Regions from separate parts of the Gordonia sp. IITR100 genome, predicted to be linked through region 1. Evidence: predicted binding sites of a transcription regulator. Region 1 holds the regulator's gene; the other holds the start of a gene.
The links. Region 1 encodes LexA, which represses DNA repair genes until DNA is damaged. Its sites were predicted from a motif close to CGAACANNTGTTCG; they were not measured.
Positions count from the first base shown of each region.

Region 2: a site for LexA is predicted at 12,190-12,203, ahead of B1818_RS13785 (HNH endonuclease signature motif containing protein). Genes of this name have one in related genera too.

Region 1 covers NZ_MVKV01000003.1:153,163-168,538, forward strand. The annotation lists gene B1818_RS07120 (hypothetical protein) at 1-290, shown strand, start outside; gene B1818_RS07125 (DUF349 domain-containing protein) at 312-1,691, opposite strand; gene B1818_RS07130 (hypothetical protein) at 1,989-2,756, shown strand; gene miaA (tRNA (adenosine(37)-N6)-dimethylallyltransferase MiaA) at 2,753-3,673, shown strand; gene dapF (diaminopimelate epimerase) at 3,684-4,595, shown strand; gene hflX (GTPase HflX) at 4,648-6,090, shown strand; gene B1818_RS07150 (HPr family phosphocarrier protein) at 6,167-6,427, opposite strand; gene B1818_RS07155 (fructose-specific PTS transporter subunit EIIC) at 6,526-8,664, opposite strand; gene B1818_RS07160 (1-phosphofructokinase family hexose kinase) at 8,781-9,746, opposite strand; gene B1818_RS07165 (DeoR/GlpR family DNA-binding transcription regulator) at 9,743-10,513, opposite strand; gene B1818_RS07170 (phosphoenolpyruvate--protein phosphotransferase) at 10,662-12,371, shown strand; gene lexA (transcriptional repressor LexA) at 12,349-13,053, opposite strand; gene B1818_RS07180 (LysM peptidoglycan-binding domain-containing protein) at 13,278-13,817, shown strand; gene nrdR (transcriptional regulator NrdR) at 13,917-14,417, shown strand; gene hrpA (ATP-dependent RNA helicase HrpA) at 14,391-15,376, opposite strand, start outside.
Region 2 covers NZ_MVKV01000008.1:150,848-166,223, forward strand. The annotation lists gene B1818_RS13705 (YajQ family cyclic di-GMP-binding protein) at 1-65, opposite strand, end outside; gene B1818_RS13710 (ABC transporter ATP-binding protein) at 117-944, opposite strand; gene B1818_RS13715 (ABC transporter permease) at 937-1,731, opposite strand; gene B1818_RS13720 (ABC transporter substrate-binding protein) at 1,706-2,731, opposite strand; gene B1818_RS13725 (TenA family protein) at 2,728-3,453, opposite strand; TPP riboswitch at 3,441-3,535, opposite strand; tRNA gene B1818_RS13730 (tRNA-Tyr) at 3,691-3,771, shown strand; tRNA gene B1818_RS13735 (tRNA-Thr) at 3,890-3,962, shown strand; tRNA gene B1818_RS13740 (tRNA-Met) at 3,984-4,057, shown strand; gene rpmG (50S ribosomal protein L33) at 4,151-4,318, shown strand; gene B1818_RS13750 (fused (3R)-hydroxyacyl-ACP dehydratase subunits HadA/HadB) at 4,413-5,510, shown strand; gene B1818_RS13755 (ATP-binding cassette domain-containing protein) at 5,734-7,386, shown strand; tRNA gene B1818_RS13760 (tRNA-Trp) at 7,609-7,681, shown strand; gene secE (preprotein translocase subunit SecE) at 7,721-8,194, shown strand; gene nusG (transcription termination/antitermination protein NusG) at 8,265-9,143, shown strand; gene rplK (50S ribosomal protein L11) at 9,218-9,652, shown strand; gene rplA (50S ribosomal protein L1) at 9,735-10,451, shown strand; gene B1818_RS13785 (HNH endonuclease signature motif containing protein) at 10,522-12,165, opposite strand; gene B1818_RS13790 (ABC transporter substrate-binding protein) at 12,370-13,407, opposite strand; gene B1818_RS13795 (ABC transporter ATP-binding protein) at 13,461-14,267, opposite strand; gene B1818_RS13800 (iron ABC transporter permease) at 14,291-15,370, opposite strand.

The DNA of each region.
Region 1 (15,376 bases):
TCCTGGCGTGGATCGCGCTGTGCGGGTGCGCCATCGCGTGCGTCGCCGGGATGCTGGCGTGGTGGTCGCGGAACACGCCGGGCGTCGGTGGCGTCGAGCCGCCGTCGGGCGTCGGCATCGGCCTTGTGCTGGGCTGGATCGCGGTCTTCGTGCTCACGTTCCACTGGTCCCGCGTCGTGTGGGCGCGGAGCTCCTATCAGCTCGCGCTCGAGGACGAGCGGCGCCGGCAGGCCGCCGAGCAGGAGGCCTACGCCGCAGCGCTGTACCGCAAGAACCCGAACGAGGACTGATCCGGCCGGCCCCGACCGGACTCAGCGGTCGGTGACGGCACTCTCCGCGGCGGCGGCCCACTCGCGCCACTGCGCAGCCTGATCGCGCAACTTCGCGGCGTCGCGGTCCTTTCCGCGTTCGGCCGCCTTGCGTGCCTGGTCCTCGAGTTGCGCCGCGCGATCGGCGAATTGCGCCGCCCGCGCCAGTGCCTCGGGATCGGTCCGTTGCCACTGAGCGTCCTCGGCGTCGCGGATGCGCTTCTCCAGGGCCCGCGCGCGGGCCTCCAGGCTGTGCATCTGATCGCGCGGGACCTTGCCCAGTTCGTCCCACTGATCGCGGAACGACCGGAACTCGCGGCGGGCCGCGTCGAGATCGGCGGCCGGGTCGATGGCCTTCTCGGCGGCATCGAGCAGGGCGACCTTGGCGGTCGCGTTCGCGGAGAATTCCGCGTCGCGTTCCGACGACGCCGCGTTGCGGGCGCCGAAGAAGACGTCCTGTGCGGCCTTGAACCGCTGCCAGAGGGCCTCGTCGGTGTCCCGCGGGGCGCGGCCGGCCGCCTTCCACTCACCGAGCAGTTCCCGGAACTTGGCCGACGTCGGACCCCAGTCGGTGGAGCCGGACAGCTCCTCCGCGCGGGCGATGAGTGCTTCCTTGCGTTCCTTCGCACCGGCGCGCTCGCGGTCGAGTTCGGCGAAGTGCGCACCTCGCCGGCGATTGAAGGCGTCGCGCGCTTTGGCGTACCGCTTCCACAGCGCGTCGTCGGTCTTGCGGTCGACGCCCTTGATGGACTTCCACTCGTCGAGGATCTCGCGCAGCCGGTCGCCCGCGCTCTTCCAGTTGGTCGCGTCGGCGCCGATCTGCTCGGCCTCGGCGGCGAGGACCTCCTTGCGCGCGATGGCCTCCGACCGGGTCTTCTCGCGCTCGGCGCGGATGGTCTCGGCGACCTCGTCGGCGCTGCCGACGATCGCCTCGAGGCGCCGCTGCAGCGCGGCGACGTCACCGATCACATGCGCGTTGGGCAACTCGTCGAGCAGGTGCTTGGCGGCTTGCTGGGCCTTACGCGGGTCTCCCGAGCGGGCGGTGAGCCGTTCCTCGAGGATCTCGACCTCGGTGGCGAGGTCGTCGAACCGGCGTCCGAAGTGCGCAAGCCCCTCCTCGACCGTGCCGGCCTGCCACGAACCGATCTCGCGTTCGCCCTCGTCGGTCTTGAGCCACACGACACCCGACTCGTCGATACGACCGAAGCGGTGCGGATCGCCGGTGACGAGATGCGTGACGACCGGTTCGGACGCGATGCCGGGCCGGGGTCCGGGCTTGGGCCGGGGTCCCGGCTTGGGTCCCGGCTTGGGTCCCGGCTTCGGTGTGTCCTGCCCGGCGGGTGCCTGCTGGGGTTCGGAAGCCGATTCGGTCGGGTTGCTCATGTGCACGTGTCCTGCCGCTCAGTGGTGCCGCGCGTCACGGCTGCCGGTCGCTGGAGTCGGTTCTCGCCGGGCATCCTACGCCCGCGATCGCCGACAAGTACCGTTCCATTCAAGCAGTTCAGGCCCGTCGATGTGGCGTCCGTGCCGAGTTGGTGGGTCGCGGCGCGGGGTACCGGCGCCGGGAGCGGAGCGAGCGGGCCGAATGTCACCGGCGCCGGGAGCGGAGCGAGCGGGCCGAATGTCACCGGCGCCGGGAGCGGAGCGAGCGGGCCTCGTGTTGTCGACTAGCGTCGTGGTGTGCTTGCGGCCGTCGTCTTCGTTCCGAGTGCCCCGCTGCTCGTCCCTGAGTTGGCCGGACCGGCCGCCTCCGACACCGAGCCGGTGCGGCGCGCAGCTCTCGACGCGGTCGCGGGCGCGCTCGGCATCGACCGCTGGGTGGCGATCGGAACCGCCGACGAGTCGACCGCTGGCCTCGTGGGCGAGCCCTTGCGCGGCACCTTCGCGCGGTTCGGCGTGGATGTCCCGGTCACGATCGACTCCGCGATCACCGATGTTGCTATCGCCGATGTCGCGGTCACCGACCCGCTGCCCCGGATGAGTCTGTCGGCGCTGATCGCCGGGTGGATCGCCGAGCGGATGTCGCTGGGTCCGCTGAGCGTGTGCAGCGTCGGTTCCGCCACGCCGCCCGCGGAGTGCGTCGCGGTGGGTACCCGGCTGGCCGCCCGTCTCGACGAGGGCTCGGACGCCGTCGGGGTCCTGGTGGTGGGCGACGGGTCGACGGCGCTGACCGACAAGGCCCCCGGCGGGGGGCGTCGGGAATCGGCGGTGGCGCTGAACGACGCGATCGTGGCTGCGCTCGGATCGGCGGACACGGACACGCTGATGGCACTCGACCCTGCGAAGTGCGATGCCGAGGGCGTCGGCGGCCGGGTCGCGTGGCAGGTGGCGGCCGGTCTCGTCGGCGACCGGTCGGTCCGGGCGGTACCCGACTTCGCCGACGCGCCCTTCGGCGTGGGTTACGTGGTCGTGACCTGGACCGTCGACGACGGTGAGCACGTCCGATGACCGCGCCGCCCACCCCGATCGCTGTTGTCGGACCCACTGCCGGCGGCAAGTCCGATCTGGCCCTCGACCTTGCCGAACGGCTCGGCGGCGAGATCGTCAACATCGACGCGATGCAGCAGTACCGCGGCATGGACGTCGGGACGGCCAAGCTCCCGCCCGACGAACGCCGTGGCATCCCGCACCACCAGTTGGACGTGCTCGACGTGACCGAGGTGGCGACCGTCGCGCGCTATCAGCAGGGCGCGCGGGCCGACGTCGATCGGTTGCGCGCCGCGGGTCGGGTCCCGGTGATCGTCGGGGGATCCATGATGTACGTCCAGGGACTCCTCGACGACTGGCAGTTCCCGGCCACCGACCCGGAGGTCCGCCGGCGTTACGAGGACATGCTCGACGAGCGCGGAGTGGGCGAGCTGCACCGGCTGCTCGCGGAGGTCGACCCGGCCGCGGCGTCGACCATCCTGGCCACCGACGGTCGCCGCATCGTGCGGGCGCTGGAGGTGGTCGAGCTGACCGGTGCACCCTTCGCCGCGTCGCAGCCCACCATCGGCGAACCGCGCTGGGGCACGATCATCCTCGCCCTCGACCGGGACACCGATGAACTCGACGACCGGATCCGCCGTCGTACGAGAGCGATGTTCGAGCAGGGCCTCGTCGAGGAGGTGGAGGACCTCGGTTCCCGCGGCCTGCGAGAGGGACGCACCGCGTCGCAGGCGATCGGTTACAAACAGGTCCTCGCGGCCCTCGACGGCGAGTACGACCTCGCGCAGGCCGAGGAGCTGACCTTCATCGGCACCCGGCGTTATGTCCGTCGGCAGCGCTCGTGGTTCCGTCGCGATCACCGGGCGCAGTGGCTCGACGCCGCCGCGCCCGATCTGCTCGACCGAGCGCTGCGCATCGTCGACGCGCCTTCCCCGTAGGCTGTGATCCGTGACTTCCGCCCCGCAGAGCAGTGCGAGCGACGGCCTGCACTTCGTCAAGGGTCATGGCACCCAGAACGACTTCGTGGTCCTCGCCGACCCCGACGCCGAGATCGCGCTCGACGCCGCGACGGTCGCGGCGCTGTGCGACCGGCAACGGGGGATCGGCGCCGACGGATTGCTGCGCGTCGCCCGCTCGGGCGCCCTCGTCGCGACCGGTGTCCTCGACGCCCTGCCGGACGGGGTGTCGGCCGACGACTGGTTCATGGACTACCGCAACGGCGACGGTTCGGTCGCGGAGATGTGCGGCAACGGGGTACGCGTCTTCGCCCACTACGTCCGGGCGTCGGGACTCGTCGACACCGACACGTTCTCCGTCGGTTCCCGTGCGGGTGCCCGCGGCGTCACCATCCACTCCTTCGACGCCGTGCACGCCGAGGTCACGGTGGAGATGGGTCCGGCGCGGCTCGACGGGTCGTCGGTGGTCCGCATCGGTGACGACATCTACCCCGGCGCGATGGTCGACGTGGGCAACCCCCACCTGGCGTGCGTCGTCGCGGACATGACCGCGGCCGACCTCGACGCGGTCGACTTCTCCGCCGGCGTGATCATCGAGGCCGCCGACTTCCCGCACGGCGCGAACGTCGAGCTGCTGACCCCACCCGCGGAAGGGCCCGACGGCAGCCTGACCGCGCGGATGCGGGTGTTCGAACGGGGCGTCGGGGAGACGCGCAGCTGCGGAACCGGCCTGGTCGCGGCGGCGCGCGCCGCTCTCGACGCCCGCGGCGCGGACACCGGCGAGCTGCGCATCGGCATCCCCGGCGGTGAGGTCACCGTGACGATCCGTCCCGATGGCTCGACCCTGCGCGGGCCGTCGATGCTGGTCGCCGACGGGGTGCTGCGGCCCGGCTGGGAGCGCTGAGCTCGATATTCGCGTGCTCGGTCCTGGACGGTCGTGAGACCATGGTTCCCGTATGACCGAATCAGAAGCACAGATCATGTCCGCGGCCGATCTCGGGATCCGCGACACCGCGGATCCCACCACCGGCGAACTCCAACTGTCCGAGCGCGCCTCACTGCAGCGCATCGCGGGACTCTCCACCGAACTCACCGACGTCACCGAGGTCGAGTACCGGCAGCTACGACTCGAACGCGTGGTCCTGGTCGGCGTGTGGACCGAGGGCAGCGCGGCTGCCGCGAAGGCCAACATGACCGAGCTGGCCGCCCTCGCCGAGACGGCCGGTTCCCAGATCCTGGACGCGGTGATCCAGCGTCGCTCCAAACCCGATCCCGCCACCTACATCGGCAGTGGCAAGGCCGAGGAATTGCGCGAGATCGTCCTCGCGACCGGCGCCGACACCGTCGTCTGCGACGGTGAGCTCACGCCCGCCCAGCTCAATGCGCTGGAGAAGGTGGTGAAGGTGAAGGTCATCGACCGCACCGCGCTGATCCTCGACATCTTCGCCCAGCACGCGACCTCTCGCGAGGGCAAGGCGCAGGTCTCCCTCGCGCAGATGGAGTACATGCTCCCGCGTCTGCGCGGCTGGGGTGAATCGATGTCCCGGCAGGCCGGTGGCCGGGCGGGCAGCAACGGCGGTGTGGGCCTTCGCGGTCCCGGTGAGACCAAGATCGAGACCGACCGTCGCCGCATTCGGGAGCGGATGGCCAAGCTGCGGCGCGAGATCCGTGGCATGAAGAAGGCGCGGACGACGAAACGTGCTGCGCGCAAGAGCGGTTCGATCCCGACGATCACCGTCGCCGGCTACACCAACGCGGGCAAGTCCAGCCTGGTCAACGCGATGACCGGCGCCGGTGTCCTCGTGCAGGACGCGTTGTTCGCGACCCTGGATCCCACCACCAGGCGGGCGACGCTCGACGACGGCCGCGCGGTCGTCTTCACCGATACGGTCGGGTTCGTCCGGCATCTGCCGACCCAGCTCGTCGAGGCGTTCCGGTCGACGCTCGAGGAGGTCGTCGACGCCGATCTGCTTCTGCACGTCGTGGACGGTGCGGACGCCTTTCCGATAGAGCAGATCTCGGCCGTCCGTCAGGTCATCAACGAGATCGTCGCCGAAGAGGGCGTCACCGCGCCGCCGGAGTTGTTGGTCATCAACAAGATCGACGCCATCGACGGCAACCGCCTCACCGAGTTGCGTGGCGCGCTCGGTCCGGATGCGGTGTTCATCTCCGCCCGAACCGGTGAGGGACTGCCCGAACTCTTCGGGCGGGTGCGCGAGTTCGTCGGTCGCGAGGACGTCGAGATGACCATCGAGGTGCCGTTCGACCGGGGTGATGTCGTGTCTCGCGTCCACAGCGAGGGCGAGGTCATCTCGTCGGAGCACACCGAGACCGGTACCACGATGAAGGTCCGCGTCCCGGCCGCTTTCGCGGGCGAGATCGCGGACCTCCGGATCTGAGCGCTTCGCCGGTTGTACGGACCCAGTCGGCTGTACGGACCCAGTCGGCTGTACGGACCCAGTCGGCTGTACGGACCTAGTCGGCGTCGAGATCCTTCTCGACGAGACCGACGATGGTGTCGAGCGCGGCCTGGTCGTCGGCCGTCACGACCACGCGGGTGCCCTTCTCGGCCCCGAGCGTCATGATCATCAGCGCCGACCCCGCGTCCACCGGGTCACCGCCCTCGAGGCCCAGCGTCACCGGGCTGCCGGTCTCGGCGACCGCCTCGGCGATGATCGTGGCGGGGCGGGCGTGCAGTCCGACTGCGGAGCCGACGGTGGCGGTGGTGCTGGGCATGGGAACTCCTTCGAGTGATGTCGTGCGATCTGCGGTGGTTGTCGGGCGATTCGGTGCCGGGGAGCGCCCCGGATGTCAGGTGGTCGTGTGATCGGGTGTCAGACGGCGACCGCCTCGAGTTCGTCGAAGGCGACGGCGTCCCGACTGCGGTGCACCTGCTTGGCCGCGACCACCAGGACAGCGGACAGCACCGTACCGGCGACCAGCGCGACGAGGAACAGGACCCAGTTGTTCATGGCGAAGAAGACGAAGATGCCGCCGTGCGGGGCGCGCAGTTCGACACCGAAGGCCATGATCAGCGCACCGCTGAGGGCACCACCGGCCATCATCGACGGGATGACCCGGAAGGGGTCGACCGCGGCGAACGGGATGGCACCTTCGGAGATGAACGACGCGCCGAGGAGCCATGCGGCCTTGCCGTTCTCGCGCTCCGGTTCGGTGAACAGGCCCGGTCGGACGACGGTGGCGAGAGCCAGGGCGAGCGGGGGCACCATGCCTGCACACATGACCGCCGCCATGATCTGGAACTGCGCGGGTCCGGCAGTCGCCGCGTCGGCGATCCCGGCGGTGGCGAACAGGTACGCGCTCTTGTTGACCGGTCCGCCGAGGTCGAAGCACATCATCAGGCCGAGCACGATGCCGAGGGCGATGGCCGATCCGCCGGACATGCTCTCGAGGCCGCTGTTCATCTGCTCGGTCAGCCAGGCGAGCGGTTTGCCGAGGACCATGTAGAGCAGTCCGCCGACGATCATGCTGCCGAACAGCGGGATGACCACGACCGGCATGAGACCACGAGCCCACTGGGGCACCGGGGTCCGCGCGATCCACAGGCACACCACGCCGGCGATGAGACCGCCGATCAGTGCGCCGATGAAGCTGGCGCCCACGGCGAGCGAGACGATGCCGGCCACGAAACCGGGTGCGATACCGGGGCGGTCGGCGATCGCGAAGGAGATGTAGCCCGCGAGGACCGGTACGGCCAGGCCCATCACGCCTGAGCCGATCGCGAAGCTCACCGCGCCCAGGTACTGCAACAACCCGCCTGCCGGCAGATCCCAGAGGCTGTTGTTCAGGGCGATGAACGCGCCGTCGCTGAGGGTGCCGCCGTCGTCGAGGTTCGTGTTGGCGACCTCGTAGCCGGCGAGCAGGAAGCCGAGCGCGATGAGCAGTCCGCCCGCCGCGACGAACGGGATCATGTAGCTCACACCGGTCATGAGTGCCTGGCGTGTACGGCCGGCGAGACCGATGCCCGACTTCGACGAGTCGGCCGCGTCCGCGTCCGCGCCGTCGCCGGTGACGCGCGCCGCGTTCGGGTCGCGCCCCGCCGCGACCGCCTCGGCGATCATCGCGTCGGGCTCGTTGATGGCGCGCTTCACCCCGGATGCGATGACGGGTTTGCCGCGGAACCGGTTGCGGTCCTTGACCCCGACGTCGGTGGCGAAGATGACGGCGTCGGCCGACGCGATCACATCCGGATCGAAGGCCGTGGTCGCCGAGGACCCCTGGGTCTCCACCGCGAACTCGACGCCGGCCCGCTCGGCGGCGTACTTCAGGGCGTCGGCCGCCATGTAGGTGTGGGCGATGCCGGTCGGGCACGCGGTGATCGCGACGATGCGCGGCGTGGCCGGTCCCGGGTCCGGGGTCCGGTCCGAGTCCGGGTGGGCCGGCGCACCTTCGGGTTCCTTGGTAGACGTCGCTGGTGCTGCCGCGGCGGCCGGGGCAGGGGTCGACGGGGCAGGGGTCGACGGGGTGGCGGTCGGCGCGGTGGCGGGGGCAGGGGGTGCGGGGTCGATGGCCTCGTTGACCAATTCGATGACCCGCTCCTCGTTCTCGGCCGCGCGGAGCGAGGCCACGAAGTCGGGCCGGACGAGTGAGCGCGCCAGCGAGCTGAGGAGCTTCATGTGCGCACTGGCACCCCCCTCGGGCGCGGCGATGAGGAAGACCAGGTCGGCCGGCCCGTCCGGTGCGCCGAAGTCGACCTTGCGGGACAGCCGCGCCATGGCGAGACTGGCCGCGGTCACCGACGCGGTACGGGCGTGCGGGATGGCGATGCCGCCGGGAAGTCCGGTGGCGGACTTGGCTTCTCGGTCCAGTGCGGCCCGCGCGAGGTCGGCGGGATCGGTGGTCCGGCCGGCCGCGGCGAGGGCGTCGGCGAGCGTGGTGATGACGGCGGCGGGATCGCCGCCGGCGTCGACGTCGAGACTCACCGTCTGGTCGGTGATGATCTGCTCGGTCATGGCATGTCCTTCGGTGGAAAGGGTGGGGTCGGTGCTGGGTGGGTCGATGGTGGATGGAGTCGGTGCTGGATGGGTGCGGTGTTGGATGGATGTGAGGACCCGCCGGGACGGTGCCGTCAGGTCATGCGCGCGGCTCCCGACAGTTCGGTCACCCGCACGCCGGGGAGGTCGAGGTGGTCGGGCGTGGGGGCCTGGGTGCCGGCGAGCGATGCCGCCGCCGCGCCGTACGCCACGGCCGACCGGAGGCAGTCGGCGGGCGCGGCCCCGGTGCTCTGCGCGATGAGGTAGCCGGCCAGTGACGAGTCGCCGGCGCCGACGGTGCTGCGGGGGACGATCGGCGGCGGGGTCGCCGACCACACGCCGGATGCGGTGACCAACACGGCCCCGACGGCGCCGAGGGTGGCGAGGACGTTGCCCCCGATCTGCTCGGCGATGGTCGTAGCGGCGTCGATGACCGGTCCGAGATCGTTGCGCGCGAGTGCTTCTCGGAGCTGTCCGGGGTCGGCTCCGGTCAGTTCGGCGAGCTCGTCCTCGTTGGGCTTGATCAGGTCGACGCGACCGGTGACGCTGGCACGGAGGGGAGCGCCCGAGGTGTCCACCGCGACCCGGCATCCGGCGAGGACGAGGTCGTCGGCGATCGAGCGGTACCAGTCGTCGGGGACGCCAGGAGGCAGCGAACCGCAGAGGGTGACCCACTGCGCGGAGCCGGCGTGCTCACGGATCAGCCCGACTAGCGCCTCGCGATCCGGGCCCGTCAAGGTGACGCCCGGTGCGTTGATCTTGGTGGTCGTCCCGTCGGATTCGGCGATGGTGATGTTGGACCGGACCTCGCCCTCGACCGGCACGGCGTCGTAGGGGAGTGCGAGGTCGTCGAGTGCGGCCCGCAACGGGTCGCCCGGCCGCGCCGGGAGCAGTGCGCGGGTGGCCAGGCCCGCGGCCGCGACGACCCGGGCCACGTTGACGCCCTTGCCGCCCGGCTCGGTGCGGACCACGCCGGCGCGCTGCACCTCGCCGCGGGCGAGCGGTGCGCCGAGTTCGAGGGTGCGGTCGAGACTCGGGTTGGCGGTGACGGTGACGATCATGCGATCACGACCTCGACGCCACGCGCGGACAGGGCCGCCGAATAGGCCGGGTCGATCCCGGAGTCGGTGATGAGGACGTCGACGTCGTCGAGTCCGGCGAAGGAGGTGAGGTCCTCGCGGTCCATCTTCGAGCTGTCGGCAAGGACTACGACCCGTTGCGCGGCTGCGACCATCGCCGCCTTGACCGCGGCCTCGTCCGGGTCGGGTGTCGACAACCCGTGGGCCTCGCTCAGGCCGTTCGTCCCGATGAAGGCGGTGGTCACGCGCAGTCGGCGAAGCGCGTCCACGGTGTCGACGCCCACGGTCGCCTGGGTGAGACCGCGTACGCGTCCGCCGAGGGCATGGAGACCGTCGGGATGGGTTCCCGCGAGCAGGCCGGCGATGGGCAGGCTGTTGGTGAACAGGGTGAGCCTCCGATCGGGAGCGGTCGCCTCGGCCGCGCGGTAGGTGGTGGTGCCGGCGTCGAAGAGCACCGAGCCGCCGTCGGGCGGCAGGAACCGGATGGCCGCCCGGCCGATCGCGGTCTTCTGCTCGATCTGGCTCGACTCCCGTTCGTCGATCCCGAGCTCGCCGAGGGTGCGCATGATCTCGGCGCGCACGGCGCCGCCGTGGACCCGCTGGAGATGTCCGGCGCGTTCCAGTACCGCGAGATCGCGTCGGACGGTCTCGCTGGTGACGTCGAATTTCTCGGCGAGCGCGGCCACGGATGCCCGCCCCGCGAGGCGCACCTCGTCGACGATCGCCTGTTGTCTCTCCTCGGCGTACACACCGCTCCGATCTCCGGTTTCGACCACCCGCTTGTTGAGGCGTGTGGGATTGGATGTTGTAGTAATTGTGTTTACGCCTGTTTGTGTTGACAAGTCAAGCACTTTTTGTAACGGTGGTCACATCGATAGTCGAGTGAGAGGCAAGACGATGGCGCAGATCCTGACGGGAACCCCGGTGGTCGGCGGATTGGCCCACGGTCCCGCGCTGTGGCCGGGCGAGCGACCCGACCACTCGCCGGAGAAGCTCGGCGTCGGTGTGGAGATCGCCGAGGAACGGCGCGCCGACGAGGTCTCGCGCTTCGCCACCGCGGCCGGCGCCGTCGCGGCGCGGCTGCGCACGCGCGCGTCGCAGAACACCGGGGTGACGGCCGAGGTGCTCGCCGCGACGGCGGGCCTGGCCGAGGACCGCGGCTGGATCGGTGCCGCGACCGCGCTCATCGGCAAGGGCGCCCCCGCCGAGGCCGCTGCCGTCGCGGCCACCGAACAGTTCGCGGCGGTGTTCACCAAGCTCGGCGGACTGATGGCCGAGCGGGTCACCGATCTCAACGACGTGCGCGACCGGGTCCTCGCCGAACTGCTCGGCCTACCCGAACCTGGTGTGCCCACTCCGGAGGTGCCGTCGGTCCTGCTCGCCGACGACCTCGCGCCCGCCGACACCGCGGGCCTCGACCCCACGAGCACCATCGCCCTCGTCACCCGCCTCGGCGGACCGACCAGCCACACCGCGATCATCGCGCGCCAGCTGGGGATCCCGTGCGTGGTGGCGGTGGCCGACCTGGACGAGATCGAGCCCGGCACAACCGTTCTCGTCGACGGCAGCACCGGGCGAATCGAGGTGGAGCCCGATGCGGAGGCGGCCCGGGCTCGCGTCGACGAGGATCGGCGGCATGCCGCACTCGTCGCCGGCTGGACCGGTCCGGGGCAGACCGCCGACGGGGTGGCCGTGGCGGTGCTCGCCAACGTCGCCGACGGATCGTCGGCACGCGCCGCGGCCGGGTACCCAGTCGAGGGCGTCGGGCTCTTCCGCACCGAACTCGCGTTCCTCGAGCGTGCCGACGAACCGTCGGTGGACGAGCAGGCCGCGATCTACCGGGAGGTGCTCGATGCGTTCAACGGGCAGAAGGTGGTCATCCGCACCCTCGACGCCGGGTCCGACAAACCGCTCCGGTTCGTGACCCATCCCGACGAATCGAACCCAGCGCTCGGCGTGCGGGGTGATCGGATCGCGCTGGCGCACCCCGAGATCCGCGCGCATCAGCTCGACGCGATCGCGCAGGCCGCGTCGGGGTCGGCCGTCGCGCCGTGGGTCATGGCGCCGATGATCGCCTCGCCGGCGGAGGCGCGCACCTTCGCCGCCGAGGTCCGTGGCCGTGGTCTGGTCGCCGGGGTGATGATCGAGGTGCCCGCGGCGGCGATCCTGGCCGAAGCCGTCCTCGCCGAGGTGGACTTCGTGTCCATCGGCACCAACGATCTGACCCAGTACACGATGGCGGCCGACCGGATGTCGGCCGATCTCGCCGGACTGACCGACCCGTGGCAACCGGCCGTGTTGAGCCTCATCGCGGGAGTCGCGGCAGCGGGCGCACGTCAGGGAAAGCCGGTCGGGGTGTGCGGCGAGGCCGCCGCCGATCCGAACCTCGCCTGCGTGCTCGTCGGTCTCGGCGTCACCTCGCTGTCCAGCGCGCCGGCTGCTGCCGCGGCCGTGGGGGCCCGGCTCGGCGAGGTGTCCGCACCGGACTGCCGGGCCGCCGCCGAGGCCGCCCTGGCCACCTCGGATCCCGCCGCGGCGCGCGAGGCTGCCGCGGCGGTGCTCGACGGTTCGGTCGGCGGAGAGGTCAGACTCGCCGCATCACGGTGACGACCTTGCCGAGGATGACGGCATCGTTGCCCGGGATCGGATCGAACAGTTCGTTGTGCGGCATGAGCCAGACGTTGGGGCCCTGACGCTTGAAGGTCTTCACGGTGGCCTCGCCGTCGATCATGGCCGCGACGATGTCGCCGTTGTCGGCGACGTTCTGCTGCCGGACCACGACCCAGTCGCCGTCGCAGATCGCGGCGTCGATCATCGACTCGCCGACGACGCGCAACAGGAAGAGCGATCCCTCGCCGACCAGCTCACGGGGCAGCGGGAAGACGTCCTCGACGGCCTCCTCGGCCAGGATCGGACCGCCGGCCGCGATACGGCCGAGAACCGGCACGAAGGTCGGCTCGGGAAGCTGGCCGGCCGTCGGGGTGTCCGGCGACGGGGTGTCACTCGGGGCGATGTTGACCGCACGGGGACGGTTCGCGTCGCGCTTGAGCAGCCCCTTGCGTTCCAGCGTCCGCAACTGATGGGCCACCGACGACGTCGAGGCCAGGCCGACCTCGTCGCCGATCTCCCGGATGCTCGGCGGATAACCGCGCTCGCGCACCGAGCGGCGGATCACCTCCAGGACCCCGGCCTGTCGCGGGGTGAGTGAGGCCTCGGCGGCGGCGGCGTCGAACGGGGCCTCGTCGTCGGCGCCCCGCGCTCGGCCGCGCCTATCGCCGGTGTCACTCATGTTCGGTTCCTCTCGTCTTCGGAACGTGCTGGTAGATGGCTTGCGCCGGGTCCGAGCCTAGCGGAGTTCGACCGGCACCTCAAACATTTGTTCGATGTGTCGCGAGACTTTGTCGGGCCGTCGTGCTACAAATTCGAACATCAGTGCATCGAACATCTGATCGATGTTCGAACACCGACCGCGACACCCCGCACGATCCAGACACCAGAACACCGGAGGGCACCATGCGCACCGCCACTCTCGTCGCTCCCGTCCGCACCGACCGTCCCGACGCTGTCCGGCCCCCCACCGACCGCGCCGATCGGGTCCGGACGCGCGCCCCGCTGTCCGACGGCGGCCGGCCGATAGACAACCGGCCGGCCGGCACCCGACCGCGGGGTGCGTCGCCGGTGACCCCGCGGGTGGGCGGTACCCACTGTGGCTCTCCGGTCGGGGTGCGCGGGCGTGGCCCGGTCGGACCCGACGCGGCGGTGTTCCGTCGGCGCCGCCGCACCGCGGTCGCGCTCCTCGCCGGCGTCGGGCTGGCGTTCGTCGTGTGGGTGTTCGGTGTCGTGGGCCAGAACTACTCGGACTCGCTGACCCCGTCCGCCGTGAGTGCCGAGGTCGTCCACGTGCGCTCGGGGGACTCGCTCAGCTCGATCGCCGGCCGGGTGGCACCCGAGATGCCGCGCGAGGTCGTGATCGACGAGATCGTCGCGATGAACGATCTGGGGTCGAGCGCGCTGCAGGTGGGCCAGCCCCTGCTCACCCCCCGGTACCGCTGAGGCCGGGCGGTATCCTCGATGTCACAGGGGCCGGCCGACAAGCGGCGGGGCGCACGCTTCGGGTGCGTTCCAGCGTCCCGCGACCTGCGTGAGGACACGATGCGCTGCCCCTTCTGCAAGAACGACGACACCAAGGTCATCGACTCGCGTGTCGCAGATGAAGGGCAGGCCATCCGCCGCCGTCGCTCCTGTGTGGAGTGCGGTCGCCGGTTCTCGACCGTGGAGAGCGCCGTGCTCGCGGTGGTCAAACGCAACGGCGTGACCGAACCGTTCAGCCGGGAGAAGGTCATGCGCGGCGTGCGGCGAGCCTGTCAGGGCCGCCACGTCGCCGAGGACGCGCTCGCGCAACTCGCCCAGCAGGTCGAGGACACGGTGCGCGCCAGTGGATCGGCCGAGATCCCCAGCAACGAGGTCGGACTCGCCATCCTGGGTCCGCTCCGCGATCTTGACGAGGTGGCGTATCTGCGCTTCGCCTCGGTGTACCGGTCGTTCGACTCGGTGGAGGACTTCCAGCGCGAGATCGACGACCTGAAGGCGGCATCGGGTTCCGGGAGCGCGCTCGCCGAACCCGTGTCAGCCGAGTCGGTCCAGAGCTCGTAGGACCCGTTTCTCCGACACCGGGAACGCGGTACCGAGACGCTGGGCGAACAGCCCCACGCGCAACTCCTCGACGAGCCACTGCGCTTCGTCGTCGACCACCGCCCGCCGGTGCTCGGGTACCTGTTCGATGCGCTGGGCCCACCGTTCGACGACGCGATCGACGGCGGCCACCCCGGCCTGGTCGCGTGCTGCGGACGCGGGTAGTGCCTCCAGACGTGCTTGCGCGCCGTCGAGATAGCGCGGCAGATTCTCCAGGTGGCGTCGCGCGGTGGCCGCCACGAATCCGTCGAACACGAGGTGGGCGACCTGTTCGGCGACGTCGTCGGCAGCCAGCGAACCGGCGTGCCGGTCGATCGCCGCCCGCAGCGGGGCCATCCGTTCGAGGGCCGCGACGGCCAGCGAGAAGTAGTCCGGTGCGGCCGCGGCGACCCGTGGCCGGATCTGTTCGAGCAGCGCCGAGAAGGACTGCGGTGAGCGAACCGCGGCGAGCTCTGCGTCGTCGATGTCGGCGACCGTGTCCCGGGTCGCCCGGCGGGTGCAGTCGGCGAGCAGTGCCTCGATGGTCGAGTACGGGCTCTGGCTCAGGGCGAGTCGTTCGACCGGACTCAGCGAGCCGGCGATCCGCTTGTGCAGCGGAGGTATCGCGAGGTCGAGGAGGGCGACGATCCCTCGTCGCAGGAGGCGATCTCGTGTCTCGGGGCTCGCCGCATCGACGACGACGACGCCCCGCGCGTGGCCCTTCGCATCGGAGACCACGTCGATCGTCGGGTACCGGGTCAGCCGCTGCCCCGCGACATCGACCGTGGTCTGCTCGGCGAGCGAGCCGATCCCGTCTGCGGTCCAGGTCCGATACAGGGTGCGCGACACCGTCTTCGGCGCCGCGGGCGTTCCGGTCTGCTGAAGTTCGGGCAACGAGTCGGCGCGGGAGACGATCCGCCCGGAGTCGTCGGCCACCGCGA
Region 2 (15,376 bases), on a different contig from region 1:
TTCAGGGCGTTGTCGACCTCTTGCCGGTCGACCTTGCTCACCACGTCGAACGATGAATCAGCCATGTCCGACAGGGTATGTCATGGCGATCAGCGCAAGTGGGCGGCCGCGGGGGTCTACCGGGACGTCCGACGCTGTGCCTGCTCGGCGAGGGCACGACGTGACTCGTCGTGGAGCACCTCGAGCAGTTCTCGCTCGAGGGCGACGAACTCGGGAGCGGTGAGCCCCGCCGGATCGCGCGGGCGCGGGAGGTCGACACGCACCTCGTGGACCACGGTGGCCGGGCGGGCGGACAGCACGATCACGCGGTCCGAGAGGTGGACGGCCTCGCGGACGTCGTGGGTGATCATCAGCACCGTCCACCGATAGCGCTGCCACACCGACTGCAACCACGTCTGCATCTCGGTCCGGGTGAGTGAGTCGAGGGCGCCGAACGGCTCATCGAGCAGCACCAGGTCGCGATTCGAGACGACGGTGCGCAGGAGTGCGGCGCGCTGTCGCATCCCGCCGGACAGCTGGAACGGGCGGGCGTCTTCGAATCCGGCGAGTCCGAAGGCGGGGAAGAGGTCCGCGGCCCGGCGTCGGGCCTCCTTCGTCGGCACGCCCTGCACCTGGAGGCCGAGGATGGTGTTGTCCAGCACGGTGCGCCACGGGAACAGCAGGTCCTTCTGTGGCATGTACGCGCAGTGTCCGGCGACGGCGGGTTCGGAGCCGACGGACGCGCTGCCGGAATCGGGGACGTCGAGTCCGGCCAGCAGGCCGAAGACGGTGCTCTTGCCGCATCCGCTGGGCCCGATGACGGAGACGAACTCGCCGGGCTCGGCGGTGAACGACACCCCGTCGAGGACCTCCCGGCGAGGTTGTCCGCGTCCGGGTCGGGGAAAGGACTTGGTGAGCCGGTCGACGACAAGTCGGTGGTCCGGGACCAGCCGGTGGTCAGTCATGGTGGTTCCGGTCCTCGGCGCGGGCCCAGGGCGCGACGATCCGCTCGACGGCGAAGGTGAGCAGGTACAGCGTGACGCTCAGGAGCGCGGTCACCAGCACGGCCGCGAGCACCAGGTCCGTGCGGAACGAGTTCTTCTGCAGGCTCATGTAGATGCCGAGCCCCTGGGTGGCGCCGACGTACTCGGCGAACACGGCGCCCACCACCGCATAGGTGATGCCGATCCGCAACGCGGTGAAGAACCTCGGTAGCGCGGACGGGAGCCGCACGTAGCGGAAGACCTGGCGGCGGGTGGCCCCCATGCTGCGCATCAGCGCGCCGGCCTCGCGGTCGGTGGCGGCGAATCCCTCGATCAGGCCGATCGCCACCGGAAAGAACGTGACCAGGGCGATGACCAGCACCTTCGGGAGCAGGCCGAAGCCGAACCAGATGATCATCAGCGGTGCGATCGCGATGATCGGCAGGGTCTGGGAGGCGACGAACAACGGCACGAACGCCCGTCGCAGCGCCGGCGAGAAGTCGACGACGATGGCCAGCAGCCAGGCCAGGACCATTGAGACCGTGAACCCGATCAGGGTCACCTGCAGCGTCGCCGCGGCGTGCACCCCGATCTCCGCGCGGTGCGACCAACCCTGCGCGACGACGCGCGACGGCGACGGCAGCACCTGCGGCCGGATCCCGCTGACGTCGACGTAGACCTGCCAGACCGCCACCAGGACGACCACCGCGACGAGCGCGGGCGCGATGCGACGCAGGCCGGTGCTACCGAGGGGTGTCGAGGTAGTCATTGGTGAAGTACGTCGACCAGTCCGGCTCGGTCGTGAGCGGCGCCCCGTCCGGGCCGGTCAGCAGACCACTGCGGTACAGGAACCCGGAGTTCCCGGCCCACTGTTCGAGCGTCTGTCGCCCGACCCGGCCGTCGGCGTCCTTCATGTACTGACCGGCGAGCATGCGCTGGCTCTCGAACACCAACTGCTCGTCGTTGAACGCACCGGGGTTGGCGGCGAGGAGGTCGCGGGCCGCCGCGTCCGGGTCGTCGGCCGCTGCCTGGTAACCGCGCTGCAGCGCCGTCACGAAGGCCGCCGCGCGGTCCGGGTTGTCCGCCAGCCAGTCCTCGTTGGCGTCGACGACGATCGCGTATGCCTCCGGGAATCCGAAGTCGGTGTAGTGGAAGTACCTCATCGGGGTTCCGCGATGCTCGGCCTCGATGCCCTCCCACGCGAGATAGGAGACGGTGAAGTCGGCCTGACCGGAGTAGACCGCCTCGTATGCCGAGGTTCCGAGGGTCACCGAGGTGAACTCGCCGGTGCCGCCGTCGTTTCGGATCACCTGCTCGAGGGTCTTCTCCTCGCCCGGGTCGCCGAAACCGGCGTATGTCTTCCCGTCGAGGTCCTTCGGGCTCGTGATGTCGCGGCGATCGGCGCGGACACCGATGCCGGTGGCCCACTTCTGCAGCGGCGCGAACACGGAGATGGTGTGCGCGCCCGATGCCCGCGAGAAGGTCGACGAGTTGTGGGTGCTGATCCCGAACTCGGCGTTGCCCGCGTCCACGATGGTGTCCACGGCGGTGTTGTTGTACGGCAGGATCTCGACGTCGAGTCCGGCCTCCTCGAACCAGCCGCGCTGCTGCGCCACGAACAAGCCCGTGTGGTTGGTGTTCGGGGACCAGTCGAGCGCGAATCGGATGCTGCCGTCCGAACCGGCGCCCGAACCGCACGCGGTGATCGCCGACGACGCGACGACCGCGGCGGCGAGCACGGTGAGGAGGCGGCGCGCGCGGGCGCTCATGCGGCGGGCCACGGTTGCGGGTTCAGCGCGGTGTCCCAGAACAGAAGCTCGAACCGGGTGGCGACGGTGAACGCCGTGGCCATCGCGGCCCGCTCCCGCTCGCCGGCGTGCGCCGCGGCCTCGTCCACGAGTTCCCTTGCCCGCGAGGCGGATTCCTGGAATTCCGGGGCGTCGTAGGTGGTCACCCACTGCGCGTAGGGGTGGTTCGGGTCGGCGGCGAGCACCTGGGCGGCACTCGCGGCCAGGGCCCGGCCGACTTCCGCGTAGATCCAGAAGCAGGGCAGGGCCGCGGCCGCGCCGACCGCATACGACTCGGTCGCGGCGACGGCCGTCAGGTAGGACACGTACCCCAGGCACGCCGGCGACGGCTCGGGTTCGCCCTCACGCGGCGGCAGTTGGCCGCCGTTGAGCAGGTCGCCGTTGAGCAGGTCGCCGTGGAGCGCCGACTCGACGGTGGCCGCGGTGGCCGACGAGTTCGCCCAGAACCCCGCGGTCTGCGGGTCGGGGGACTTCGACGCCAGGATGGCGAGGGCCTTCGCGTACCCGGCCAGGTACAGCGAGTCCTGCTCCATGTAGGTGCGGAACACCTCGAGTGGCAGCGTCCCGTCGCCGAGCCGCCGCAGGAACTCGAGGTCGTCGATCGCCGTCCGCAACCCCTTCGTCTCCTCCCAGAGGTGGTCGGAGAAACGGCCGGAGACCGGCACGTGCGCATGCACAGACATGACATCCCTTCGTCAGCATTACCTGGACAGGTTCTCGGGTCTCATCTCAGCCCCGCGTCGCGGAGCACCCCGTGTCAGAACGCAGCCACAGTAGCAGGAGTGGGGGTCGCAGTGGGACGCCTGTGCCACGACCATGTCCCGGCCTGTTGACCAGCCGGTTTGCGCGTTGATGCGGTGTTCGTTGTATTCTTCACGGCGTTGTTCGTACGGCCGTCACGGTGGCCGGAAGAGCGGCACGGCAGGTTGCCCGAGCGGCCAAAGGGAGCGGATTGTAAATCCGTCGCGCAAGCTACATAGGTTCGAATCCTATACCTGCCACGGCGTGGTCCATTCTCGCGAAAACTGCTCGACAGTCGGTCTCCGACCAGCGATTTGTCTAGCGCAGACGCGAGTGTGTAACCTCGTTAAGGCTCTCGGGCACAATCGCCCGGGGCACGCCCCCTTAGCTCAGTCGGCAGAGCGTTTCCATGGTAAGGAAAAGGTCGACGGTTCGATTCCGTCAGGGGGCTCGCTGGACGAGAAGTCCGCGGGGCGGTGTAGCTCAGCTGGTTAGAGCGCACGACTCATAATCGTGAGGTCGAGGGATCGAGTCCCTCCACCGCTACACATCGGGTCCGACCGGAACCGAGCGCAAGGGTCGCAAGCCCTGAGGGAACTTCCGAACCCGACCACGTACCACCCGAAAGAAGGCAATCAAGTGGCCTCCTCAACAGATGTTCGCCCCAAGATCACCTTGGCCTGCGAGGTGTGCAAGCACCGTAACTACATCACGAAGAAGAACCGCCGCAACGATCCCGATCGCCTCGAGATCAAGAAGTTCTGCCCGAACTGCGGCAAGCATCAGGGGCACAAGGAATCGCGCTGACGCCGTCGTCGGCCGTTTCGAAGTACCACCAGCAGCGGGCTGCCTCTCGATGAGGCAGCCCGTCTTGCTGTGTCGGCCGAAGGAGTAGAGCTCAATGTCACAGGTAAGCGGAGCCGAGATCCAGGATCGTCCGGACGAGGCGTCGAACGGTGGCGCGAAGCCGACCCCCGACGAGATCGCCGCCCACACGCAGAGCCTCGTCGGCTTCCACTACACGGTCGACGACTATTACGAGATCGGCCGCGAGGAGATCCGTAAGCACGCGATGGCCGTGCAGGATGCGCACCCGACCCACTGGAGCGAGGAGGGCGCCCGGGCCTTCGGCCACGACCGCCTGATCGCCGCGCCCACCTACGTGTCGGTGCTCGGGATCATCGCCCAGCGCAAGCTCTTCGAAGACGTCGTCACCGGCTACGACATGTGGCAGATCATGCAGACCGACCAGCGGCTGGTCTACCACCAGCCGATGAAGGTCGGGGACCGCCTGATCTGCGACGTCTCGCTCGAGTCGTTCCGGCACGTGAGCAGTCCCGAGATGATCGACCTGATGGTCACCAAGAACGTCATCTGGAACCAGCACGACGAGCCGGTCATGACCACGTGGACCTCTCTGGCCGCGCGTCCCGGCATGGACGTCGACCCCGAACTCGAGGCGTCACTCGACCACGTGATGATCAAGGTCGACGCCATCGGCGAATCCGGGCACACCGTCGAGCCGAAGGCGGGTCGCTACGACCTCCCCGACCCGACGCAGTCGCCGGGCGCCTTCGGTGCCGTCGACTTCGACACGCTCACGGTGGGTCAGGAACTCACGCCCAAGCGGTACCTGCTGACGCGCGGCAATCTCGCGAACTATGCGGGCGTGGCCGGCGACCCCAACCCGATCCACTTCTCCGACCACGTCGTGAACGCGGCCGGCATGGACGACGTCGTCGCGCACGGCATGCAGACGATGGGGCTCGGCGCGAGCTTCGTCTCCGAGTTCATCGGCGACCCGGCGGCCTTCTGCGAGTACAACGTGCGCTTCACCAGCCCGGTGTACGTCCCGGCCGACGACAGCGCGGCCGTCGACTTCACCGGCAAGGTGAAGTCGCTCGATCCCGCAACTCGTCGCGGGACCATCGCGATCACCGCCAAGCAGGGCGATCGCCGCATCTTCGGACGCGCGCAGGCCGTCATCCAATTCAATTGATCGAGAGTGATCGTCGCTGCTAGGGTCGCCACCCATGTACTCCGGCATCGCCTCGTTGAAGCTCTGGACTCGTCGCTGACGGCGACGAGTTCCCTGTGAGCTCCCACCTGTAGTTCTCGTACGCCGTCCCGGTCCAGACGCCGGACGGCTGTGTCGTGCTGTCCGGCTCCCGACCCGATGAGAAGCCCAGTCTCATCGGCTACCGAAGAGCTGAGAACACACCATGTCTGCTGAACGCAGTACCCACATATCCGAAGGTCGACTCCCGGCGGGTTCGGCCGCCCACGTCCGTGCCGAGGCCGTGAGCGTCGTACGAGGCCCGCGCACGGTCCTCCGCGACGTCGATGTGACCGTCTCCGCGGGGTCGAGGCTTGCGGTGGTCGGCGAGAACGGTCGCGGCAAGACCACCTTGCTCCACGTCCTGGCCGGCGCCGTGATCCCGGACGGCGGGACCGTCACCCGCGCCGGCACGGTCGCGATGGTCGAGCAGGACCTGCCGACGGGCGACGCGCGCACGGTCGGGGAACTGATCTCCGACGCTGTCGGGGACTCGCTCGCAGCACTGGCCGAACTCGACGCCGCTACCGATGCGCTGGCCGAGGGAGCGCCGGGTGCCGACGACGGTTATGCCGCCGCCCTCGAGTCGGTCACCCGGCTCGATGCGTGGGACGCCGAACGTCGCATCGACATCGCGCTCGCCGGCATGGCGGCATGCACCGACCGGGACCGCCCCTTGTCGACTCTGTCGGTGGGGCAGCGGTACCGCGTGCGGCTGGCGGTGGTGCTGGGCGGCGGCACCGACCTGCTGCTGTTGGACGAGCCGACCAACCACCTCGACGCCGAGTCGATGGCCTTTCTGTCCCGCAGGCTGCGGTCGCACCCCGGCGGAGTCGCGGTCGTCAGTCACGACCGCGCCTTCCTGCGCGACGTCGCGACCGAGTTCATCGACCTCGATCCGACGCGGGACGGACGCCCGCGAACATACCGGGGCGGTTACGACGGATGGGTCGTCGGCAGATGCCGCGAACGTGAGCGCTGGGAGCGAGATCACGCCGCTCAGCAGGCTGCGCACGCCGAACTCATCCGTGCGGCGGACGCGGCCCGCGGGCGCCTGCAGAGCCACTGGACCCCGGACAAGGGCACCGGCAAGCATCAGCGGGCGACCCGGGCCGGCGGAGCCGTGCAACTGTTCAACCGTCGCGTCGACGAGCTGGAGAGACATCGGATCACCGTGCCGGTGCCGCCGGGCCAGTTCTGCCTGCCGGGTTCGGACACCCGCGCCGGGGCGCCGCTCGTGGACGGATGGGACCTCACCGTCGCAGGCCGCCTCGAGACGCCGGTGTCGGTGTCGATCGTCGGCGGATCGCGCCTGCTTCTCGTCGGACGCAACGGAACCGGCAAGTCGACCCTGCTCGCGGTGCTCGCCGGACTGCTCCCGCCCGACGAGGGCCGGCTCGACGTCCGTGCCGGTGCGCACCTCGGTTTCCTCACGCAGGAGGTCCCGCGGTGGGACCCCGACCGGACCGCGCACGAGATCTACGACGAGCAGCGGCGTCGGCTCGAAGTGCGCGGCGCCGACGCCCCGTCGCTGCGCGGCCTCGGTCTGCTCGACGCGGACGCCGCCCGCACCCCGGTCTCGCGGTTGTCGCAGGGGCAGCAGCGACGGCTCCACCTGGCGTCCTGCCTGGTCGCCCGGCCGGACGTCCTGCTCCTGGACGAGCCGACGAATCACCTCTCGGCCGGCCTCGTCGACGAGCTGACGGCCGGACTCGCCGACGCGGCGTGCGCGGTCGTGGTGGCCACTCATGATCGGCAGATGCGAGACGATCTCGACGGGTGGCCACGCATCGAACTCACCGATGGACGCGAACCGTGACGGTGAGCCGTCGCGGCGGGTGTACGGTCGTCGGGGGAGCGGAGGCGAGCCCGTTTTGGGTCCACCGCCCCGGTGATCTACACTGAAGTGTCTGATTGATTCAGACTTGCGCGCTACCCATAGGGTGGCGCGTTGGTTTTGTCGGCGACGAAACGTCGACGGGCCGCGAGGCCGGATCGAGAAGGACGGCAACGCCGACCACTCCGGTGGCGGGCGTCGCAAAGGGGCGTAGCTCAATTGGCAGAGCAGCGGTCTCCAAAACCGCAGGTTGCAGGTTCAAGTCCTGTCGCCCCTGCCCTGGTGAAGGGCACACGCTGACGAGAGGACCGCGAAGTTGAGCAAGCGAGACCGGGCCGCCCGCGCCAAAGACGCCGCAGAGGGTTCTGCGGCCGATTCGGCCGCGGCTGAGCTCGACGGTCGCGACGAGGCCACCGACGCGGGTACGGACGACGAGACGTCGACCGGAACCGCGAAGGAGCTGCGTCCGTCCGGTAAGCGCTCGGCTCGCGGACGTCGCTCGGCGGCGGGTGCAACCGACGGTGACACCGACTCCGACACGGGGTCCGTCGCCGTCAAGGAACGCAAGACCAAGAAGAAGGCGTCTGCCGAGGAGAGCCGGAATCCGTTCGTACGGATCTGGGTCTTCCTGACGCAGGTCGTCGCCGAGCTGAAGAAGGTCATCTGGCCTACGCGGCGCGAGATGATCACCTACACGATCGTCGTGCTCGTGTTCGTCATCGTGATGACCGCGTTCATTGCCGGCCTCGACCTCGCCTTCGCCAAGGGCGTGCTCTGGTTGTTCGGCTGACCCACGCGGTGGGCTCGGCCGGCGACGAGGAACACGACCGCCAGATGAACCATAAGGAGCGTGGGCTGCAGTGAGCACCCCGGAGAACGAACTCGCCTCGACCGATTCCGTCGACGTGGCTGCTGCCGACGTCGACGCTGTCGACGCGGCCGTGACCGACGCGGTGGACACCGAGGGTGACGCGGTCGCCGACGACGCGGTCGTCGAGGGTGACGAGGCCCCCGCCGAGGACACCGTCTCCGAGGATGCCGACGAGGTCCCGGTTGACGAGGCCGCCGCTGACGAGGCCCCTGTCGAAGAGGCCCTGGTTGAAGAGGCGGAGGTCGATCCGGTCGAGGAACTGCGCAAGCAGCTCCGCCGCGCGCCCGGCGACTGGTACGTGATCCACAGCTACGCCGGTTACGAGAACAAGGTCAAGGCCAACCTCGAGACCCGCGTGCAGAATCTCGACGTCGGCGACTACATCTTCCAGGTCGAGGTGCCGACCGAAGAGGTCACCGAGATCAAGAACGGCCAGCCCAAGAAGGTCAACCGCAAGGTGCTGCCGGGCTACATCCTCGTCCGCATGGAGCTCAACGACGAGTCGTGGGGCGCCGTGCGCAACACGCCGGGTGTCACCGGCTTCGTCGGGATGACCAGCAAGCCGTCGCCGCTCTCGCTCAACGAGGTGCTGCAGTTCCTGATGCCGCGGACCGAGGCCAAGAAGCCCGCCGCGTCGCGCGGTGCCGCTGCCGAGGGCGTGGAGGCCGCAGCTGCTGCCGCGTCGAACGTCATCGAGGTCGACTTCGAGGTCGGCGAGTCGGTCACCGTCATGGACGGCCCGTTCGCCACGCTGCCCGCGTCGATCAGCGAGGTCAACGCCGAGCAGCGCAAGGTCAAGGTCCTCGTGTCGATCTTCGGTCGCGAGACGCCGGTCGAGCTCGGGTTCAACCAGGTCGAGAAGATCTAGGGCCGGACCACAACCCAGAACTTTCACGTCTCCAGCGGGCGTGAATTCGCAAGGAAACAAGCAAGGAACAGAAGATGCCTCCCAAGAAGAAGAAGCTCGCCGGGATCATCAAGCTCCAGATCTCGGCAGGCCAGGCCAACCCGGCCCCGCCCGTGGGTCCGGCGCTTGGTCAGCACGGCGTGAACATCATGGAGTTCTGCAAGGCGTACAACGCGGCGACCGAGTCGCAGCGCGGCAACGTCATCCCGGTCGAGATCTTCGTGTACGAAGATCGCTCCTTCGACTTCAAGTTGAAGACCCCGCCGGCTGCGAAGCTCCTGCTGAAGGCCGCCGGCCTGCAGAAGGGCTCCGGCGAGCCCCACACCAACAAGGTCGGCAAGGTGAGCATGGACCAGGTCCGTGAGATCGCCAAGACCAAGGCCGAAGACCTGAACGCCAATGACATCGACCAGGCCGCGAAGATCATCGCCGGTACTGCTCGGTCCATGGGCATCACCGTCGAAGGCTGACAGACCTCATCATCACCGTGGGAGGGCCGGCTCGGCCCGCACCACACACCCCGCCGACTGACGGCGGAGAAGGAACAGAGCAATGAGCAAGAAGAGCAAGGCCTACGCGGCCGCGGCCGAGAAGGTCGACAAGACCAAGCTGTACAGCCCGCTGGAGGCTGTGGAGCTGGCCAAGGACACGTCGTCGAAGAACACCGACGCGACCGTCGAGGTCGCGATCCGGCTGGGCGTCGACCCCCGTAAGGCAGACCAGATGGTTCGAGGCACCGTCAATCTGCCGCACGGCACCGGTAAGACTGCCCGCGTGATCGTGTTCGCCGCCGGCGACAAGGCCGCCGAGGCCACCGCCGCCGGTGCCGACGAGGTCGGCGCCGAGGATCTGATCGAGCGCATCCAGGGCGGTTGGCTGGACTTCGACGCCGCGATCGCCACCCCGGATCAGATGGCCAAGGTCGGCCGTATCGCGCGTGTCCTCGGACCCCGCGGCCTGATGCCGAACCCGAAGACGGGCACCGTGACCACAGATGTCACCAAGGCCGTCAACGACATCAAGGGCGGCAAGATCAACTTCCGCGTCGACAAGGCTGCGAACCTGCACTTCGTCATCGGCAAGGCCTCGTTCGACCCGGCCAAGCTGGCCGAGAACTACGGCGCTGCCTACGACGAGATCATGCGCGCCAAGCCGTCGGCCGCCAAGGGCCGCTACATCAAGAAGGTCACCGTCTCCACGACGACGGGCCCGGGCATCCCGGTCGACCCGGCGGTCACCCGCAACTTCGCGGAGGCACCGCAGGCCTGATCTGATCAGGCGCACTGACACCCACGAGGGGCCCGGCATTCCGATGCCGGGCCCCTCGTGTTGTGTGCAATCACGCGTGGTCGGTGAGTATGCGTGCGAGTGCGGCTTCGACCGGGGTCAGCGGTGGGGTGGTGAGGTGCTCCGGCGGTGTTCGCGGATGGACGAGTTCTCGGTAGGCGAGTTCGAGGCGCCGGCCGCGGTCGCCGTAGCCGACGGCATCGGGCCGCGACTGGTGTGGGCGCGAGTCATCGCCGGACCTGGTGGCAGGTCCGTGGATCTCGTCGCGCACGGTGTTCAGATGTTCTGCGAACCGCCGGGGTATGTCGGGTCGGCGGTTGAGGCGTTCGGGGTTGGGCGGGGCGCCGGGTTCGACGTTCAACCGCCACAGGCAGCGGCCTTCGTCGGGTCCGGACCGTTCGATGCGGGTCGTGTATTGGCCGGGTTGGTCGCCGACCATCCGGTTATGACGGGGGCAGGCAGGGGCGAGATCATCGATGTCGGTGAGACCGCCCTTGGCCCAGTCCCGTTGTGCGTGGTGGAGTTCGACCTGGGTGGCGGGCTGGTCGCAGCCGGGTGCCGAGCATACTTCCCCGTCGGGGCGGGCGAAGGAGACGAGGCGCTGTTCGCGGGTCGCCAGGCGTTTGCCCCGCCCGAAGTGCAGCGGCACAGCGGTGGCGTCTTTGAAGATCGCCAACCAAGGTTGGACGTCACCGGCCATCGCGATCAAGTCCCGGATGGGCAGCAGGGTGCCGGTGGCGGTGGTGGCGAGTCCGGCTTCTCGGATCAGGTCCCCGAGGTCGGCTTTGACGATCAGTTGCACGGGCAGGCCGCGGTGCGAGGTTCCCAGTGTTCCGTCGGCGAAGCCTGCGGCCAGGGCGGCGTCGAGCGCGTCGTGATTCGTTTGGGCGAAAGTGCGACCGTCGCGGTCGGCTGCGGCGGTCAGGGCGTCGGGGTCGGCGGTGCCGGCCGGCCCGCGTGGCGACTGCGGGTCGTCGGAGTTGTTCAGTCCAGGTTTGCCCCAGACCGCGAACATCATCGACAACCGGGCGTGGAGTTCGGGAGTCAGCGTGCCCGAGATCTTTGCGGTCCCGTCAGCGCGTTGCCGACCGATCCACAGGCCGCGGCGCCTCTTGCGTTCCGAATCGTCGGCCAGGGTGCCGTCGGGGTCGAGGTGGGCGAGCAGGCGGGCACCGAGTTGGGTGATCTCGGCGGGGGTGTGGGCTTCGGCGATCTCGGCCATCTGTCGTTCGGCGGCGACCTTGATGTCGTGGTCGATGGTGCCCGGGATGCGGTCGAGGACATCCACTGTGGCCTGCACGTGCGCGGTGCCGACTGCGCCCTGTGCGAAAGCTTCCGCAAGGCAGGGGTACTCGGGTGGGAGGACCTCGCCACCGAGGCTGGTCCGGTGGGCGGTGGCGTCCATCTGCTTACGGCGCCGCATCGGGTTCGACACTCGTAGCTGGTGCGTCATGTACTGCATGAGGGTGCGGCAGCCGGCCTTGCGTGGCAGGTCGCGAGCGACGGCCTGATCGATCTGCCGGTCACCGGCGACGGTCAGACGTGCGATGGCGCGTTCGGTCTCCGCGGCCACTTCAGCGAGTTCGGCATCGGTACACGGTGACAGGTCCACGGTCTGCAACTTGTCGAGGGTGCGGTGCAGGTCGGCCACCAACTCGAGGGCACGCGGTCGCCGCGACGCTTGTTCGTCAGACATGGTCACCCCCGAGAACCGTTGCCGCGAATGTACGTTCGAGTGTACACCGGTGCGAGCGCATTGCAAGCCAAAACTGATGTTGTGCAACGCTATTCGGAGCCGGTAACTTGTCGGTGCCTCGTGGTAGGGGTCCACCGACTTCTCCGTGGGGCGGCGGCATGACGATCGCCGCGGCCCCACGTGTTCAACGGGGCGTCCCGCGACTCACTCCAGCCAGTTGTTGCCCCCGAGGTCCAATTGCGCGACATCCAGGGACGGGGTGATACCGGATTCCGGTGCGAGGCCGTGGTTCTCGAGAACGCCGCGCATGATCTCGGCGGCGTCGATGTTGAGTGGGCTCGACACCCACATCGCGTACGGCAGGTTCACGAAGCGGTTCTCGCGCACGGCCTTCAGGTTCCGGCTCGCCGGATTGGAACGCAGGGCGGCGATCTTCTCGTCGACCGACTGGCCGGGATAGTCGACGAACACGATGACGTCGGGGTCCGCGGTGGTGAGGCGTTCCCAGCTCACGGCGGTCCAGGTGTCCTCGATGTCCTCGGTCGCGTTGCGCGCGCCCGCGGCGTCGATGATGCCCTGCGGGCCGCCGAAGGATCCGGAGGAGAAGATGGTGTCCGAGACGCTGTCGAAGACGAAGACCGTCGGTTTCGCGGCGGGTTGTGGTGCGGCGCGCAGCTTCTCGAGGCGGTCGGCCACCTCGTCGGCCGCGGCGGCGCCCTGCTCGGGATTGCCGGTGAGGGTGCCGATGTTGCGCAGATCGGTGTCGAGCGCGACCCACGGGTCCATGGTGCCGCGCTGCGCCTCGCCCTCGGTCTGCCGGCACGCCTCGGACAACTGGTACACGTCGATGCCGTGTCCGGCGAGGATCTCGGGTGTGATCCCGCGCGATTCGCTCATGCCGTAGTTGTATCCGGCATACAGCACTTGGGGTTTCGCCGCGACGATGTTCTCGAGGGTGGGACGTTCGGTCGCGACCTCGTTCAGGGTGTCGACCTGGGGTCCGTACTCGAGCCGCAGGATGTCCTTGTCCCGGGCGAGCGCGCTGACCGCCACCATGTTGTCACGGGCACCGGCGGCGAGTGCGATCGCAATCATGCCGCCGTCGTTGACGAACAACCGGTCGAGGGGTTGCGGGAAGGCGACGTCGGCTCCGCAATTGGTTACGGTGACAGTGCTTTCCGACGCTGCGGTGCTGTCGGCACCGCAGGCGGTGGCAGTTCCCAGGATCAGTGTCGCCGCCACGATGGCGACGGTCGGGTGGACTCGGGACGTACGTATGGTCAAAGGATGTCCTCTCACGGGATGTCTTTCGTCAGAGCGCTGGGGGCGGGTGTGGTGGTGGGAGTGTTCAGGAGCAGATGGGGCAGGCCCGTCGATGGATGGTCGACGACGGTGCCGGACACCTCGAAGACGTCGGCCAGCAGAGCCGGCGTCAGCACCTCGACGGGTGGTCCGTGCACGATGACACCACCGTCGGAAACCACTGCGACGGAGTCGAAGTGACGCAACACCAGGTCGAGGTCGTGCATCGCCGCGACCACGGTGGCGTCGAGTTCGTCGAGGATCTCCATCAGTCGTAGTCGCCAGGCGGCGTCCAGGTGATTGGTGGGTTCGTCGAGCACCAGGATCGGGGTCTGCTGAGCGAGCGCGCGGGCGAGGACGACGCGGTGCCGTTCGCCGCCGGACAGCTGGGTGCACGAGCGGGTGCCCCAGCCGTCGAGCCCGACCTGGATCAACGCGCGATCGACCACCGTCTTGTCGTCGGAACTCCCGGTGGACCAGGCCGACCGGTACGGGGTCCGGCCGAGGCCGACCGCCTCGGCGACCGTCAGCTCCGCGGAGGGCTGTTCCTCCTGGCCGACCACCGCCATCGACATGGCGCGGCGTCGCGAGGGGATGCGGTGGAGGTCGTCTCCGTTCACCTCGACGGTGCCGGCGGCCGGGCGTTCGAGACCGCACAGCGTGCGCAGCAGGGTGGTCTTGCCGGAACCGTTGGGCCCGACGATGGCCAGTCGGGTGCCGGCGGGGACCGCGAGATCGACATCCCGCAGTACGACCCGGCCACCTCGACGGCACGCAAGCGCGTTCGCGCGCAACGACATCGACGATGCGCGGGCGGGGTCGGTCACGAGCCACCCCCGAACACGTACTGGCGTCGTCCCATGAGGAACAGGAAGATCGGTGCCCCGATCAGTCCGGTCACGATGCCCAGCGGCATCTCGCGCGGTGCGGCCGCCACCCGCGAGATCACGTCGACCCACACCAGGAAGAGCGCACCGCCGCAGACCGCCACCGGCAACATCGCGCGGTGGGTGGCGCCCACCAGGAGTCGCGCCGCGTGCGGGACGATCAGACCGACGAAGCCGATGCCGCCCGCCACCGCGACGAGCACGCCGACCAGGAGACCCTGGACACCGAACAGCGCGTTGCGCATCGCGCGTACCGGCACGCCCAGCGACGTCGCGGTGTCGGTGCCGGCTGCGTAGGCATCGAGCCACGAGTGGATGGCGAGCATGGCCACGACGGTGACCAGCACGACCGCCCCGGCGATCTGCACTTTCGCCCAGGTGGCGCCCGCGACGCTGCCGAGCATCCAGAACATCACGTTGTCGGCGGCGTGCGGGTCGGCGGCGGTGAACACCAGCAGCGACGACAACGCCATGAACGCCGAGGACAACACCACCCCGGACAGGATGAGTCGCAGCGCGGTCAGCCCGCCCTGGGCGCGGGCCACCAGGTACACCGTGACGGTGGCGGCCAGCGCGCCGAGTAGCGCCCCGCCGGACAGCGCCCAGACGCCCAGTCCCGCGAGCACGCCGAGGGTCATCACCGCGGTGGCCCCGACCGCCGCGCCGGCGGACACACCCAGCAGATACGGCTCGGCCAGCGGGTTGCGGACCAGGGCCTGCATGAGTGCGCCGGCCAGCGCCAGCCCGGCTCCGACCAGCGCGGCCAGCACGGACCGGGGCAACCGGAGATCCCAGATGATGACGGCGTGCGCGGAGTCGAGCTCGGCCCCGGTCATCCGGCCGACGACGGTGTGCCACACGTCGCCGACGGGGATGGTCTCCGCGCCGAAAGCGGTGGCCAGGGCGATGCTGAGGAGGGTGAGGACGAACAGTACTGCGGCTAGCGGCGTCGACGGGAGTCGCCGGACCGACGGGGCGGTCGCGCTCTCGGTCGTGCCGTCGGTACGACGGGACACGGGTGG